3 regions of the Methylobacterium phyllosphaerae genome follow, and region 1 is predicted to be linked to each of the others. Evidence: riboswitches for the same ligand, from Rfam matches in the RefSeq annotation. Region 1 holds a riboswitch; each other region holds the start of a gene.
The links. Region 1 has a riboswitch for cobalamin ahead of MCBMB27_RS27350 (TonB-dependent siderophore receptor). Riboswitches for the same ligand answer to the same signal wherever they lie in the genome.

Region 1 (4,822 bases):
TTGCGGTCGAGCACGGGATTGTACGTTGCTTGGATCCAGACGGTACGACCGTCCTTGGCGATGCGCTTGAACTCGTGTGTCTGCGCCTCGCCACGCCGCAGGGCGGCCCAGAACGTGCGGTATGCCTCGCCGTCACGCTCAGCTGCTGGGACGAACAAGGTGTGATGCTGCCCCTTCACCTCCGCAAGGCTGTAGCCCATCAGAACGAGGAACAGGTCGTTGGCGGCGAGAACGGTCCCATCAGGGGCGAACTCGATCCGAGCCCTAGACTTGTCGATAGCCGCCATCAAGGCACGCAGGTTGGCGTCGAAGAGCGGCACCGCAGATGTCTCCACGTGCCACGACGGCACGAGTGCGATGAAAGGGGGAATTTGGTTAAGCGGGCGTCACGCAAGCGATGAGACGCTTGATCGCACCCGCCACAACTTTGCCGCCCCGTATAACAACCAATAGTAGCAATCTAGTGAATGTGGAGGGCAAGCTTCATCTTCGGGTAGATGCCGCACTGGATGACGAACTCGCTGGGCTCCCTGAGGATCAGGCTCGCCAGGTTGCTCGTTCCACCATGCCGGTCGGAAGTGTCATGACAGTCGCTGGATGGCTGCTTTTGGGCGGCGCCGACGGTGGTCCGAGTGGCTGGGTTGGGTCGCTACCGGACTGTCCGCTCGGGGCGGTTTTCCGCCAGCCCGCTTTCGGGTGGCCATGCAGTAAGAGCGGACACTACCAACGCGCCCGTTCAAGACCCACTGCCGAAGGGGGGATGGACCGCTTCTGACGATCCTTCCTTACCATCTAGAAGTAAGCCCGGTTCCTTCGGCGAGCCGGTGCAGGTCGGCGAGGGTGTCGTCGGGCAGGGCCAAGCCCTCGGCGCGGTTCCGCGTTGCGTTGCGGGCCTCGATCTCGCCTGGATAGAAGACCTCATCGAACCCCTGCGCCAGCGGCACGCACTTCAAGTCAGCGATCAGTTGGTCCATGCGCGTGTTGAACTCCGCCAGCGGCTGGATCTGGGCGATGTCGATCGCGATCATCAACTGCCCCGCCCCGCTACGGTGCTCGGTCTGATAGGGGCCGGTCACCCGCGGCCCGAAGGCGCTGCCGGTGAGCACGCCCGAGAGCATGTCCATCATCAGCGCGATGGCGTAGCCCTTGTGCTGGGCCATCGGCAGGATGATCCCGTCGATGGCCGCCGCCGGGTCGGTCGTCGGCCTACCGGCCGCATCGAGGGCCCACCCCTCCGGGATCGGCTGGCCCTTCTGCTTGGCCAGGTAGACCTTGCCCCGCGCCACTCCGGTATTGGCGATGTCCAGCGCCATCGGCGCGTGCGAGCCGGCCGGGCAGGCCCAGGACCACGGGTTTGTGCCCACCGTCTTCTTGCGGCCCCCCCACGGTGCCATCGCCGGGCTGGCGTTGGTCGATAGGAACGCCACGCAACCTTCGCGCGCGGCCATCAGCGTAAAGTAAAGGGCCGTCCCGAAATGCCCGGAGTTGCGTAGGGCGACCGCGCTGACCCCGTGCGCCTTCGCCCGGCGGATCGCCTCCCGCATGGCATGGGCGGTGAGCACCTGCCCCATTCCGTCGTGACCGTCGATCACGGCGAGACCGCCGGCATCGACCACCGTCTCAGGGCGCGCGACCGGAGCGCAAACGCCCGCCTTCAGCCGCGCTGTATACCAGGAGAGCCGCATGACCCCGTGCGATTGGTGCCCCCATAAGTCGGCTTGGACTAGTGTGTCGGCGGCGAGCTGCGCATCGGGCTCCGGCATGCCGGCCGCAGCATAGACCGCGCTGGCGAAGTCCAGCAGCTTGTCGGCGGGAATGCGTGTGGCGCTTGCCATAAGTCGCTCCTGAAATCTCGGCGAGAGAAGCGAGTGTAAATGTCGGCTTTGGGGCAGCGGCCCGATGACGGCTTACCAACCCGAGCCGAAGTTGCCGGAGGGCTGACGGACGGCCGCTTCTGGGAAGTTGCGATGGCGGTCCAGGCGGCTGGATTGGGTCGTTAGGAGCTCGTCCGGTTTTCCGGCGAATCTGCTCCGAAGCGGACCAGCGGCTTTCGGCCACACACAGCCACGCCGACTGGCGTCTCTGAATGGCGGGGTTGAGTGGTTTCCGGCCAATCGGCTTTGAAGCATCAAACCCAAAGAGCGGTCGTTCGACCCATTGCAGGAGCTGGCCAAACGCCAAAGCCGGCGTCACGGCGGCGCTATTACGACGCTCGCGTTGACTCACGAGTTCGTGAGGCTGTAGCTGAGCAGTGACGGTTCCCCTCGGGGATCAAAAGGGAACGCGGTGAGGGTGACAGCCCGATGCCGTGGCTGCCCCCGCAACTGTAAGCGGTGAGTCCTTCACCACCATGTCACTGGGTCAAGCCCCGGGAAGACGGTGCGAGGGCGATGACCCGTGAGCCAGGAGACCTGCCGTCAGCCGTGGTCACACGCGAAACGCGTCGGGCGGGGTGTCCTGGCGGGTGTTGAAGCGCCGCCCGGTGAGGTAGGCGCCGAGGCCTCGTTCGCGGTGACGTGCCACAGCCGTCCCGAGGTCCCAGGCCCGTGTCCCGTCCCGCTCCGCAATGGTGGCTTCGCGCGTCCGTCGCGTCGCTCGCGCTCGCCCTCCAGGGGGTGACCCCAACCACCGCCCAGAGCCCACGAGCCGAGACCGCCCCGGCATCGGTCGTTCTCGACCCGCTCTCGGTCGAGGGTAGCTACACGGCCGCCCCCAAGTACCAGGTCAAGGACCTCTACAGTGGCACTAAGACGGTCACGCCGCGTCTCTCGCTGCCTCAGCAGGTCGACGTCGTGCCTCAAGAGGTCCTGCGGGACACCGCCGCCACGCGCGTCGAGCGCGCCCTCGACTACGTGCCGGGCGTCGGCAAGCAGAACGATTTCGGAGCCCAGAACCTCGCGCTCTACTCAGTGCGCGGCTTCGCCACCCAGGACATCTTCTTCAACGGCTTCAACATCGCCCGCGGATACAATGGCGCGCCGGACACCCAGAACGTGCAGTCCATCGAGGTGCTTAAAGGACCTAGCGGGGCACTTTATGGGCGCAGCGATCCGGGCGGCACCATCAACATCCTCACTAAGCAGCCCGTCGCCTTGCCCTTCGTCGAGATGGGCACGCTGTTCGGAAGTTTCGGCACGGCGCGCACCACCGTCGACGCCGGCGGACCGCTGAACGAGGAGGGCACCGTCCTCTACCGGTTCAACGGCGCGCTCGCCCGGCAGGACAGCTTTCGCGATTTCGTCGACGGCGACCGCGTCCTGGTCGCGCCCGTGGTGAGTTGGTTGATCAGCCCAGATACCAAGCTCACCGTCGAGGCGCAGTACCTTCGCAACCGTCAGACCTTCGACCGCGGGACGGTCGCGGTGAACAACCGCCTGGGCCTCGTCCCGCGCTCGCGATTCTTCGGTGAGCCGGGCGACGACTCGGTGTCAGAAGCCGGGATCCTGCAGATCCGCCTGGATCACGCCTTCAATGCCGACTGGCAGCTCAGGGTTGCCGGCCACTTCAACACCGGCAGCCTGACCGGCCTGCAGACCGGCGCGACCGGCCTCCTCGACGACGGCCGCACCCTGCTGCGCGAGTTCCGCCGGCACGACTTTACCTGGGGCGTGGCCATCGGTCAGGCCGAACTCGTCGGGCACTTCGCCACCGGGCCGTTCGCGCACACCGTGCTGCTCGGCCTTGAGCACGAGCGCTACAACAGCACCGAGAACCTGCTGCGCTCGACGCCGCGGCTCGACCCGTTCGCCATCGACCTGTTCAACCCGGTCTACGGCCAGCCGAAGCCGCCCATCACGCGGCGCTACAGCGCGAGCGAGAACGTCGGGAACACCGCCGTCTACGTGCAGGACCAGATCGCGCTTAGTCCGGAGTGGAAGCTGCTCCTCGGCAACCGGACCGACTTCTACAACCAGACCTTCCGCGACAAGGTCAGCAACGAGCGCACGGAGCAGGACCGGACCGGCTTTTCACCGCGTGCGGGTCTCGTCTACCAGCCGCTCTCCTTCCTCTCGTTCTACGGCAACGTGGCGGCCTCGTTCCGGCCCAATACCGGCTTCGACATCGCGACCCGCCCCTTCGCCCCCGAGACCGGCTTCGGCTACGAGGCCGGGGTCAAGCTCGACCTCTTCACGGGCTTGAGCGTGACGGGAGCGGCCTTCCACATCGAGAAGGAGAATGTCCTCACCACCGACCCGAGGGACTTCTTCTTCCAGATCGCCGCCGGGGCGGTGCGCAGCCAGGGCTTCGACTTGAGCTTCGTCGGACAGGTAACGCCGGAGTTTCGTGTGATCGGGGGCTACGCCTTTATCGACGCCGCCGTGACCCGCGACGAGGTCCTGAGGGTCGGCTCGCCGCTCCTCAACATCCCGCGCCACTCCGGCAGCCTGCTCGGCGTCTACGAGGTCCAGGCCGGCGACTGGAAGGGTTTTGGGTTCGGCGGAGGCGTCCGGGCCGTCGGCTCGCGTCTCGGGGACAGCGGCAACGAGCGGTTCCGGCTCCCGGGCTACGTGCTGACCGACGCCCTGGTCTACTACCGCTACGAGAACCTGCGCTTCGGGCTAAACGTCGATAACATCTTCGACGAGACCTACTACGAGCGCTCCTACAACGCCTTCTGGGTCGGCGTCGGCGAGCCCCGGCGGGTGATCGTCAGCATGACGGCGCGGTTCTGATGGGCGTGCATCCGGGCATTCTGGAGGCGACGGCAGAGGAATCGGCCAGGACCGGACGCATCGCCTTTATCGACGCCTTGCGCGGGCTGGTGATGGTGCTGATGCTCCTCGACCACCTGCGCGAGACCTGGTTCCTGCACGTGCCCGTC
Region 2 (4,822 bases), 400 kb from region 1:
ATGAGGCGATCACGGCGGGCAGGCGGGGGCGGGATCCGGTCCTGATCGATCTGGCCCTGCAGGGCGGCGGCGCGCACGGCGCCTTCACATGGGGGGTCCTCGATCGCCTGCTCGAGGAGCCCTGGCTGAGCGTCGACGGCATTTCCGGGACGTCGGCCGGTGCCATGAACGCGGCCGTCCTCATCGACGGCTACGAGCGGGACGGCGCCTCCGGTGCGCGCGCGGCACTCCAGGCCTTCTGGGACGCCGTCTCGCGCGCGGCCCGGTTCAGCCCGCTGCAGCGTAGCCCGCTCGACGTGATACTGGGCCGCTGGACGCTCGATTCCGCGCCTCTGTATCTGGCCGCGGACCTGATGGCGCGGGTCTTCTCCCCGTATGACCTCAATCCGCACGACTTCAATCCGCTCAGACAGATCCTGGATTCGCGGCTGGATTTCGAGCGCATCGCACGGAGCCGGATCAAGCTCTTCGTCACCGCGACGGATGTTCATACGGGCCGGGGCCGGGTGTTCCGCAACGCCGAGGTCACGGCCGACGTGCTCCTCGCCTCGGCATGCCTGCCGACCCTGTTCCAGGCGGTTTGGATCGACGGTGCCTCCTACTGGGATGGAGGCTATTCCGGAAACCCGACGATCACCCCCCTGGTCCGCGAATGCGAGTCGCGCGATACGATCATCGTGCAGGTCAATCCGGTCGAGCGCAGGCAAGCGCCGACCTCGGCCCGGGAGATCCTCAACCGGCTCAACGAGATCTCCTTCAACGCGGTCCTGCTCAAGGAACTGCGGATGATGGCCTTGCTGCGGCAGGTCGCGCCCACGGACAATTCCGAGTGCGCACGATGGGCGGCCATGCGCATGCACCGCATCGCCAGCGACGTTGTCGCCGAGCTGGGCTCGTCCTCGAAGCTCAATGCGGAATGGGCATTCCTGACGATGCTTCGGGATGAGGGACGCCGGAGCGCCGCGACGTTCCTGACCGATCATGGGCCGGATCTGGGCCGGCGTCCGTCCTTCGACCTCGACCGACTGCTCGAAGGCGTCTGACGCAGCCGGAACGCCCCGTCGCGCATGACAGAGCTTGCTGAACTTGATCAAGATCACGGCGCCTATATTGATTTAAAACTTATATTTATTTGGTATAAATGCGGCATGTGTTCCATTTATCAGTCTTGCGCGTCGCAGATCGACGATATCTTGTCAGACTAAATGGGTCTCTGCCCAAGCCTCTTCAAACCGGTTCACGCGCATGATCGGCGCGGCACTTCGCAGTCGGACCGGCTCGATTCCGGGGGAGCGCCTTCACACCGAAGACCGCTCGTCGCATCCGGCCGGCCCCGGAAACGGCCCGGCGCCCACAGACAGAGGAGTGAACGCTAATGCACACGATCCGGGCTCTTCGCGCGGCGCTGGCCGCCTTACCCCTGTTGACCTTCGCGACGTTCGCGGACGCGACGGCCGCTGGCCCCACACCGGGCAAGGCGCTGGCCGGACCGACGGTGTCGGAAGCCAGGGTCACCATCGGCCGTCACAAGGCACTTCCGAAGAAGAAGCGTATCCATCGCGAGCGGAAGATGTAGGGGCGATCGAGCGACCGCAAATGCATGACTGACTTGACCGGCTGGCTTAGAACCGAACCGATCGAGAGCATCTGCCCGGTGCAAAGCCAGCCTGTCAGGGTATCGGGTTCGCGCCGAACGAGAAGTTTTGGCACGGGGCCACCGCGACCACGGCGATGACGCATGCCGCGATCCAAGGCTGGACGGCAAGGCCGGCCCTGAGATGGAGCGGGTCACCGAAGGACCGTATGCCGGGTCATGAGCTCGGGCCGCGCGTTCCGCAGTCAGCAACACGATGCCAAGAGCGTTCCATCGGATTTCCATTCAGCTGAGACGCTCGGCGCCCAGCGGCGCATGAAACAAGGCGTCGATGACCGCTCGTCCGTTCGGTTCAGCATAGCGCATATCCAGCCGCCATCGGCCCGCCGATCTCATTCGGACCCGCGTCGTCCGAGCCCAATCCGGTCCATCACCGCAACGTGAGAGCCGTGCATTCCATCGGGGATCGGACTGTGTCCATAGCGCCACACGTAACGTAACACTGTTACAAAGTTTGTCAGGCCCGTTGACCGGATGCGCGCCGGTGGCGAATATCGTCCAGCCAAGGTTCTTCGGGTCCCGGCCCGGAGCTAAGACGGGAATTCGGTGCGCTTTTCGGAGCGAATCCGAAGCTGCCCCCGCAACTGTGAGCGGCGAGCGCCTGCTACCGATGACCACTGGTGCTTGCACTGGGAAGGTCCGGCGGGCGCTTTGACCCGTGAGCCAGGAGACCTGCCTTCGGCACGATGACGTCCCTCGGGCGGGGTGCCCCGGCGGAGCGCGCGGTGTCGCCGTCTCGTGGGCGACGCTGCCCGTATCCCCGTGGCCTCCACCCGGCAACAGCGAGTGTGTGGTGGCGACCTCCGAACGTCCGTCTCTCGGCGAGCCTGCGCGGTTTTCAGCGCCATCAGCGCGTCGTCCGCGGACTCCGCATCGCGGTCGGCGGCTGGCGCTCGCCGCTGTCCTCTCGGCCGGGCTTCCGATCGAGGACGTGCGGGCGCAGGAGAGCGTGACGTTGGAGGAACTCTCGGTCGAGCAGGTCGGGGAGGGTGCCGGCCGCACGACGGCCTCCGGGCGCGGCACCATCGGCCTGATCGGCCCGACGCCGGGATACGGAGCGGGCACGGCCGTCAGCGCCACGCGCACCGCCACTCCGCAGATCGACGTGCCGGTGGCCGTCTCCGTGGCGCCGCGGGAGACGATCACCGACCTCGCCGCCACCCGCGTAGACCGGGCGTTCAACTATCTGCCCGGCGTCGCCCAGCAGAACAATTTCGGGGGGCTTTCGATCTTCAGTTACGCCATCCGTGGTGTGACGACCTCGGAGATCTACAAGAACGGTTTCCCCCTCAATCGCGGGACCCCGCCTCCGCCCGACGCGCAGAACATCGAACGCATCGAGGTGCTCAAGGGACCGGGGGCGGCCCTGTTGGGACGCAGCGATCCCGGCGGGCTCGTCAACCTCATCACCAAGCAACCCACCGCCGAACGGTTCGTCGAGTTCGGCAATCAGGTCGATTCGTTCGGTCTGACCCGCGGTACCATCGATGCCGGCGGTGCCCTGAACGCGGACGGGACGGTCCTCTATCGCTTCAATCTCGCCGCACAGGGGGCCGGCAGCTTCCGCGACTTCGTGGACAGCGACCGGCTGCTCGTGGCTCCAGTGGTGAGTTGGCAGGTCACGCCGGACACACGCGTCACGGTCGAGACCGAGTTCGTGAAGAACCGCATCGTCTTCGACCGCGGCGTGATCGCGCTCAACCGCCAGCTCGGCTTCCTGCCGCTCTCGCGGTTCCTCGGCGAGCCCGGTCAGAGCACCTACCAGAACAACAATTCGCTGCAGGTCCGCGTCGATCATCGCTTCGATGAGAACTGGCAGATGCGGCTCGCCGCTTACTTCAACACCGGCGATCTGGAAGGGGAATCGGCGGAAATCCGCGGAATCGCCGCCAACAACCGCACCGTCTTTCGCGACCGCAACGTGCGCGACTATCGCTGGGACGTGGCGGTCGGTCAGGCCGACCTGATCGGGCGGTTCGACACGGGCGGCATCGGCCACACGCTCCTCCTCGGCATGGACCGGGAGAGCACCGACAGCCGGACGGTCTATCTGCGCTCGAACTTCCGCACGAGCCCCTTCGCCCTCGACATCTATTCGCCGGTCTACGGACAGGCGCTGCCGCCGATCACCATCCCACGCAACAATCTCGAGCGCATCACCAATACCGGCCTCTATGCGCAGGACGAGATCGTCCTGAGCCCGGAATGGCGGGCGCTGATCGGCCTTCGGCTCGACATCTTCGAGCAGAGCTTCCGCGAGCGCGTGGTGCGCAGCCAAGTGGACCAGTCACGGGTCGCGGCCTCGCCCCGGGCGGGCCTCGTCTACCGGCCGATCCCGGAACTCGCCTTCTACACCAATGTCGGCACGAGCTTCCGACCGAATATCGGCACCGACGCCGCCGCCGTCACGCGCGGCACGGCGCTGCCGCCCGAGACCGGCCTCGGCTACGAGGTCGGTGCCAAGTCCGAATTGTTCGGCGGCAATTTGCTCCTCACCGCCGCCGCCTTCCGTGTGGAGCGGGAGAACGTGCTCACGCCCGACCCGGCGAATACCGGCTTCTCCCTCGCGGCCGGCGCCGTGCGCAGCCAGGGCTTCGAGCTGACGGCCCAGGGACAGATCACGCCGGAACTGAAGCTCCTGGCCGGCTACGTCTATGCCGATGCCCGGGTCACCAAGGACAACGTCCTTCCGGTCGGCGCCCCCCTGGTCAACGTGCCCCGCCACTCCGGCAGCCTGCTCGCGGTCTACGAGCCAGCGGGCGCGTGGCGCGGCTTCGGGATCGGCGGCGGCGTGCGCGGCGTGGGCGAGCGGGCGGGCGACGCGGCGGGGTCCGGCTTCACCCTGCCGGGCTTCATCGCGGTCGATGCGCTGGCCTATTACAAATTCGGGAACGCCCGCGTGGCGCTCAACATCGAGAATATATTCGACACCGATTACTACGAGAGTTCACTGAACGTATTCCGCGTCTATCCGGGCTCGCCTCGTCGCATCACGGGCTCCGTGACAGTGCGGTTCTGATGGCGGTTGAGCCGGTGTTGGCGCTCGGCCGCGTCGTCAAGCAGTTCGGAGGCAGGACCGCCCTCAGCGGTCTCGACCTCACCCTGCGCGCGGGTGAGGTCTATGCCCTGCTCGGTCCCAACGGTGCCGGAAAGACCACCACGATCAAC
Region 3 (4,822 bases), 2.8 Mb from region 1:
GCTCGATCCCGTAGCGCCAGTAATCCAGTCCGCCCAGACAACGGATCACCACGACCTTGGCGTGCGCCACGACGCGTTCGACGTAGAGGTCGACCGACAGCGGATGCCGCAGTTTGGCGAGCTTCGCGAGCCGGAGACTCGGCAGACCGGGCTCTGCGGCGTGGGCCTGACCGACCGCCGCGAGGTCGCTGTCGGTGAACGACAGCACAACCAGATCGCCGGGCTCCTGCCCGAGATCCACCGCCGCCTCACCCTCGTCGAGCGAGACGGTATCGATGCGCACGAGATGCATCGACGGCCCCTAAACCGCGGCCGCGCGCACCGGCGCGCCGCCGTCAGCCGCGCAGGCGCGCGCGGCGGCCGTCATCCCGCGAGGGCCGCAGCGACGGCGCGCTGGTCGAACCCCTTGAGGCCGATCACCACGAGGTTGCCGTCCCGGGCCTCCCCGGACTTCCACGGCCGGTCGAAATGGTGGGCCACGCGCCGGCCGACCCCCTGCACCACGAGGCGCATCGCCTTGCCCTCGACCTCGGCGAAACCCTTGATCCGCAGGACGCCCGGGATCTCGGCTGCCTTCTCGACCCGGGCCGCCAGATCGCCCGCCGTGATCGCGGGGCGGACGGGCAGCGCCACGGTCTCGAAGTCGTCGTGGTCGTGATCCTCGCCCTCGCCGTGATGCGACGGACGGGAATCGAGATCGTCCTCGGCGGCCGCCGCGAGACCGAGCAGCACCCGCGGGTCGATGACGCCGTTCTCGGTCTCCACCACCTTCACGGCCCGGGGCAGGTGGCCTTCCACCTCGGCACGCACCCGAGCGCGGGTCGGGGCATCGATGAGGTCGGCCTTGTTGAGGACCACGAGGTCGGCGCAGAGGAGTTGGTCCTCGAAGACCTCTTCCAGCGGATTGTCGTGATCGACCGATTGGTCCGCGGCCCGCTGGGCGGCCAGTGCCTCCGGATCGTCCGCGAAGACGCCGGCGGCGACGGCCGGGCCGTCGACCACTGCGACGACCCCGTCGACGGTGACCCGCGAGCGGATCGCCGGCCACTGGAACGCCTGAACCAACGGCTTCGGCAGCGCGAGGCCCGAGGTCTCGATCAGGATGTGCTCCGGCGGCTCGGCGCGGCCGAGGAGAGTCTCCAGCGCCGGAACGAAATCGTCCGCGACCGTGCAGCAGATGCAGCCATTCGGCAGCTCGACGATAGCCTCTTCGGTGCAGCCTTCGACCCCGCAGGCGGCGAGGAAGGACTTGTCGAAGCCGACGTCGCCGAACTCGTTGACCAGGATGGCGAGGCGGCGCCCCCTGGCGTTCTCGACCACGTGGCGGACCAGTGTCGTCTTGCCGGCTCCGAGGAAGCCCGTGACGATGGTGCAGGGGATTTTGTTCACGATGGTCATTCCGCGGCCTCCAGGGTGCCGGCGGGGAGCGGGCGGGGTTCAGGGAACGGGGGGATGCGGGCGATCACGCCCTTGCGGAAGGCCTCCGGACGCTCGCGCCAGGGCACGATGCCGTCCGAGGTCGCCGCATAGGCCGCGAGCCCGGCGAGGATGGTCTCCGCCGAGGCGGCCGGATCCATGTCGCCGTAGACGTAGGTCCAGCGGTCGGCCGAGGCGACCGCCACGGTGCAGGGCCGCTTGCAGACCGACAGGCATTCCACCGCCTCGACCCGCAGGTCCGGGGTGCCGGCGCTCCGGGCCTGCAGCGCCTCCAGAAGGCGTGCTCCGGCGCGCGGTCCATCCGGATCGTCATCCGGACGGCGGCAGGTCATGCAGACGTACAGGACGGTCTCAGGCACGGGCCGTTCCCCGTTGCGTGTCGCGGGAAAACGCCTGCCACGCCCAGCCGAGCCCCAACCCGATCAGGATCCAGAAGACGAAGCTGATCGCCAGCGACCGGGCGGCGAACTGTGCGGCCAGCGCGGCCGGAAGCTCCGACGCGGCCTCCGGTGCCTGCGGGGCGCCGACGACGTGGGGGGTTATGATCAGGACGAGGCCACCCAGGATCGTGATCAGAGCACGGCGGATCGTGATCAGGTAGAGCCCCATTCCGGTCGCCGCCGCGGTCATCACCCACCAAGCCTGCCGCGCGGCCAGCGGTGCAGCGGCGCTGCCGGGCAGTTCCGGCGGCAGGCCGAGGCCCGGCGCGAGGGCGACGCTGGCGAAGCCCGCCACCGCGAAGGCGAGACCGACCTGCGGCGTCGGCTCGCGGCCGCAGGCGATCATCACCGCGCCGAGCAGCAGGGCGTAGCCGACGCCGCCGACGAGGGTCGCAAGACCGGTGAAGGCCATCCGCGGCAGTCCGGGGCCGGGCTGCCATTCCGGTGCCGCGGCGGGTGCGGCGTGGTCATGCCCGGCATGGGCGAGCACGATCGGAAGGGCCTTCGCGGCCTGATGCGAGGGTTCCTGCTGCTCGTAGCGCTCGGCCGCGACGATCAGCGGCGAGGTCAGCGTGAGTTCGAGGCCCGTCACAACGGCAGCCGCGAAGAAGCCGGCGGCCAGGGCCGCCGACAGAAGCCGAATGATCATCCCTGCGCCGAGGGCGTCAGTGACAGGGGAAGTTCTGGGTATGGCGGAAGTCGTGCGCCGCGTTGTGGAACGCGATCGCCGGCGAGAAACCCGCCATGAACAGCAGGCCGAGGCCCAGCATGGCCGCGAGCGCGACGGCGACCGGACGCTCCGACGAGCGGGTACCGGCGGCGACGGGGGCGAGGGTCTGAGCGGTCATCGTCGAGTGTCTCCAGCCGCCCCACCGGCGGCATTGCGGGATCCTGTTGCGACGGCAGGTCTCCTGGCTCGCGGCTCGGCGCGCCCACCGCCTTCCCGGATCGCTCCGGTGGCGCTTGGCAGGCGCTCGCCGCTCACAGTTGCGGGGGCAGCCGCGGAATCGGGGCGAAACCCCTCACCGCATTCCCTTTTCACCCCGTTGCCGGGGCACCGTCACCGGCACGTTGTAGACGCATGCCGGCGACGACACAACGGAGCGGCGCCAGATCCGTTCGGATTCCCGTGCGTCCCTTCGCAGGTGGCCGGGCTTGACGTCCGCGCCCCGATGCGGGCACCGCCGCACCGGATGCCCGGCCGGCCCGGCATGGGCGCCTCCGCTCAGTTCTCGGAGACCCGATGGCCCTCGCAGACGATCCGAGCCCGGTCCTCGTCGATCTCGCCACCGGCCGCGCCCCCCGGATCGTACAGGACGAAGGCACCGCCTGGCTCGAGATCGATCTGGACGGTCGCTTTCCGATCCGCGCCATCGCGCTGCGACCCGTACAGGATGCTGTCGCGCCCGAGGTCGGCGATGTGGCCGTCGAGGTCTCGCAGGACGGCGTCACGTGGTCCGCGCCCGACATCGTCGGCTGGACCGCCAAGCCGGGCGCCCTCGTGGCCGCCATCGGCGCCGACGAGCGGGCCTGGGCGCGTCTCGTGCGGATCGCGGTGCCGGATCCGGCGCTCGTCGCAGGCGTCGACATCCGCGCCGATGAAGCCGCCATCGACCTCATCGCCCTGCGGGCGCTGCTCGGGCTCGACATCACGCTCCTGAACGAGAAGCCCGGCGCTAACGTCTACGTCACCTACAATCTCGAAGCCGCGCCTGGCCGCGCTAGCCGCAACCTCGTCGGCCTGTCGCTGTTCGAGAACGGCGCCTTCGGCAACTGCCTCGTGCAGTACATCATCGCGGTCTCGATCGCGAAGGCGCTCAACCTGAAATACATCAAGGTCCCGAAGGTCGACCGCAGCAAGGTGATCTTTCTGACCCAGAGGCTGACCTGCGACGGCATCACGTTCATTCCGCCGGACGAGCCGCTTCCGCCGGACGGCTACTTCCTGTCCGGCTTGTATTTCGATCCGACGCAGTTCGAGCGGGTGACGGCGCTGCAGGGCCCGATCGACTCGCGCGCGATCGTTCAGGATGTGATCCGGCCCCTGTTCAACGGCCTGCCGCGGACATTTGCGGCCAAGCCCGACGATCAGCTCCTGATCCATATCCGGTCGGGCGACATCTTCAGCACCTGGGTCGACCCGCACTATCCGCAGCCGCCCTTCGCCTTCTACCGGATGGTCATCGACCGGCTGCAGGCCGAGGGCCGCATCCGTTCCGTCAAGCTCGTCTTCGAGAACCGGCTGAACCCGGTCATTGCAGAAGTGGAAGCCTATGCGGCGCAGCGCGGCCTGCCCGTAGAGATCCAGAGCGAATCGCTGATCTCTGACGTCGCCGCTCTGGTGAACGGCCGCTACCTCGTCTTCGGGCTCGGAACCTTCGGGCCGGCGATCTGCCACCTCTCGGAGCGCGTCGAGCAGGTGTTCTACTTCGCGTCCAATTGGCCGCAGGGCTTCCAGTCGATTCCCACGATCGGGAAAGTGGTCGAGGTTCGCGATCGCGAAGGCCGGTACATGAAGGTCGGCGAGTGGCAGAATACCGACGCTCAGCGCCGGAGCATGGTGGAGTACCCGGCCGAAGCTCTCGCCTTCGACGATGTCTGATCGGTCGCGCCGGTCACGATCCGACCGGCGACGACCCCGCTGCCTGCATCTTGGCCGAACACGTCACGGTGCGGTCCTGAGACGTTCCGCGGGTGCGCCGGCCGAACGCGCCGAGCCGCCATCGCGGACCTTCAGGGCGTCCGTGTACATCCGTTCGACATCCGCCTTGAAGGCGGCGCGGGAATCCGGCCGCGTGTAGAACATGTGGCCGCCGGGATAGACTGCGAGGCTCAGGCGACCGGCACTGTAGGCCGGGACCTGCGCCAGCAGGAGCTTCGAGGCGAAATACGGGGTTACGAGATCGGTGAATCCGTGCGCCACGAGGACACGCAGGTGCCCGTCG

Region 2: another riboswitch for cobalamin. It lies ahead of MCBMB27_RS25645 (TonB-dependent siderophore receptor); the one in region 1 lies ahead of MCBMB27_RS27350 (TonB-dependent siderophore receptor).
Region 3: another riboswitch for cobalamin. It lies ahead of MCBMB27_RS12150 (CbtB domain-containing protein); the one in region 1 lies ahead of MCBMB27_RS27350 (TonB-dependent siderophore receptor).

What each region holds. Positions count from the first base shown of each region.
Region 1 covers NZ_CP015367.1:5,996,968-6,001,789, reverse strand. Annotated here, with positions in the region: gene MCBMB27_RS27360 (methyl-accepting chemotaxis protein) at 1-320, opposite strand, end outside; gene MCBMB27_RS27355 (Ldh family oxidoreductase) at 786-1,835, opposite strand; cobalamin riboswitch at 2,239-2,433, shown strand; gene MCBMB27_RS27350 (TonB-dependent siderophore receptor) at 2,547-4,673, shown strand; gene MCBMB27_RS27345 (acetyltransferase domain-containing protein) at 4,673-4,822, shown strand, end outside.
Region 2 covers NZ_CP015367.1:5,600,075-5,604,896, forward strand. Annotated here, with positions in the region: gene MCBMB27_RS25635 (patatin-like phospholipase family protein) at 1-1,043, shown strand, start outside; gene MCBMB27_RS25640 (hypothetical protein) at 1,376-1,576, shown strand; cobalamin riboswitch at 2,143-2,349, shown strand; gene MCBMB27_RS25645 (TonB-dependent siderophore receptor) at 2,586-4,673, shown strand; gene MCBMB27_RS25650 (ABC transporter ATP-binding protein) at 4,673-4,822, shown strand, end outside.
Region 3 covers NZ_CP015367.1:2,712,667-2,717,488, reverse strand. Annotated here, with positions in the region: gene cobN (cobaltochelatase subunit CobN) at 1-292, opposite strand, end outside; gene cobW (cobalamin biosynthesis protein CobW) at 364-1,398, opposite strand; gene MCBMB27_RS12160 (DUF1636 domain-containing protein) at 1,395-1,796, opposite strand; gene MCBMB27_RS12155 (CbtA family protein) at 1,789-2,526, opposite strand; gene MCBMB27_RS12150 (CbtB domain-containing protein) at 2,543-2,725, opposite strand; cobalamin riboswitch at 2,762-2,954, opposite strand; gene MCBMB27_RS12145 (discoidin domain-containing protein) at 3,121-4,479, shown strand; gene MCBMB27_RS12140 (S10 family peptidase) at 4,543-4,822, opposite strand, start outside.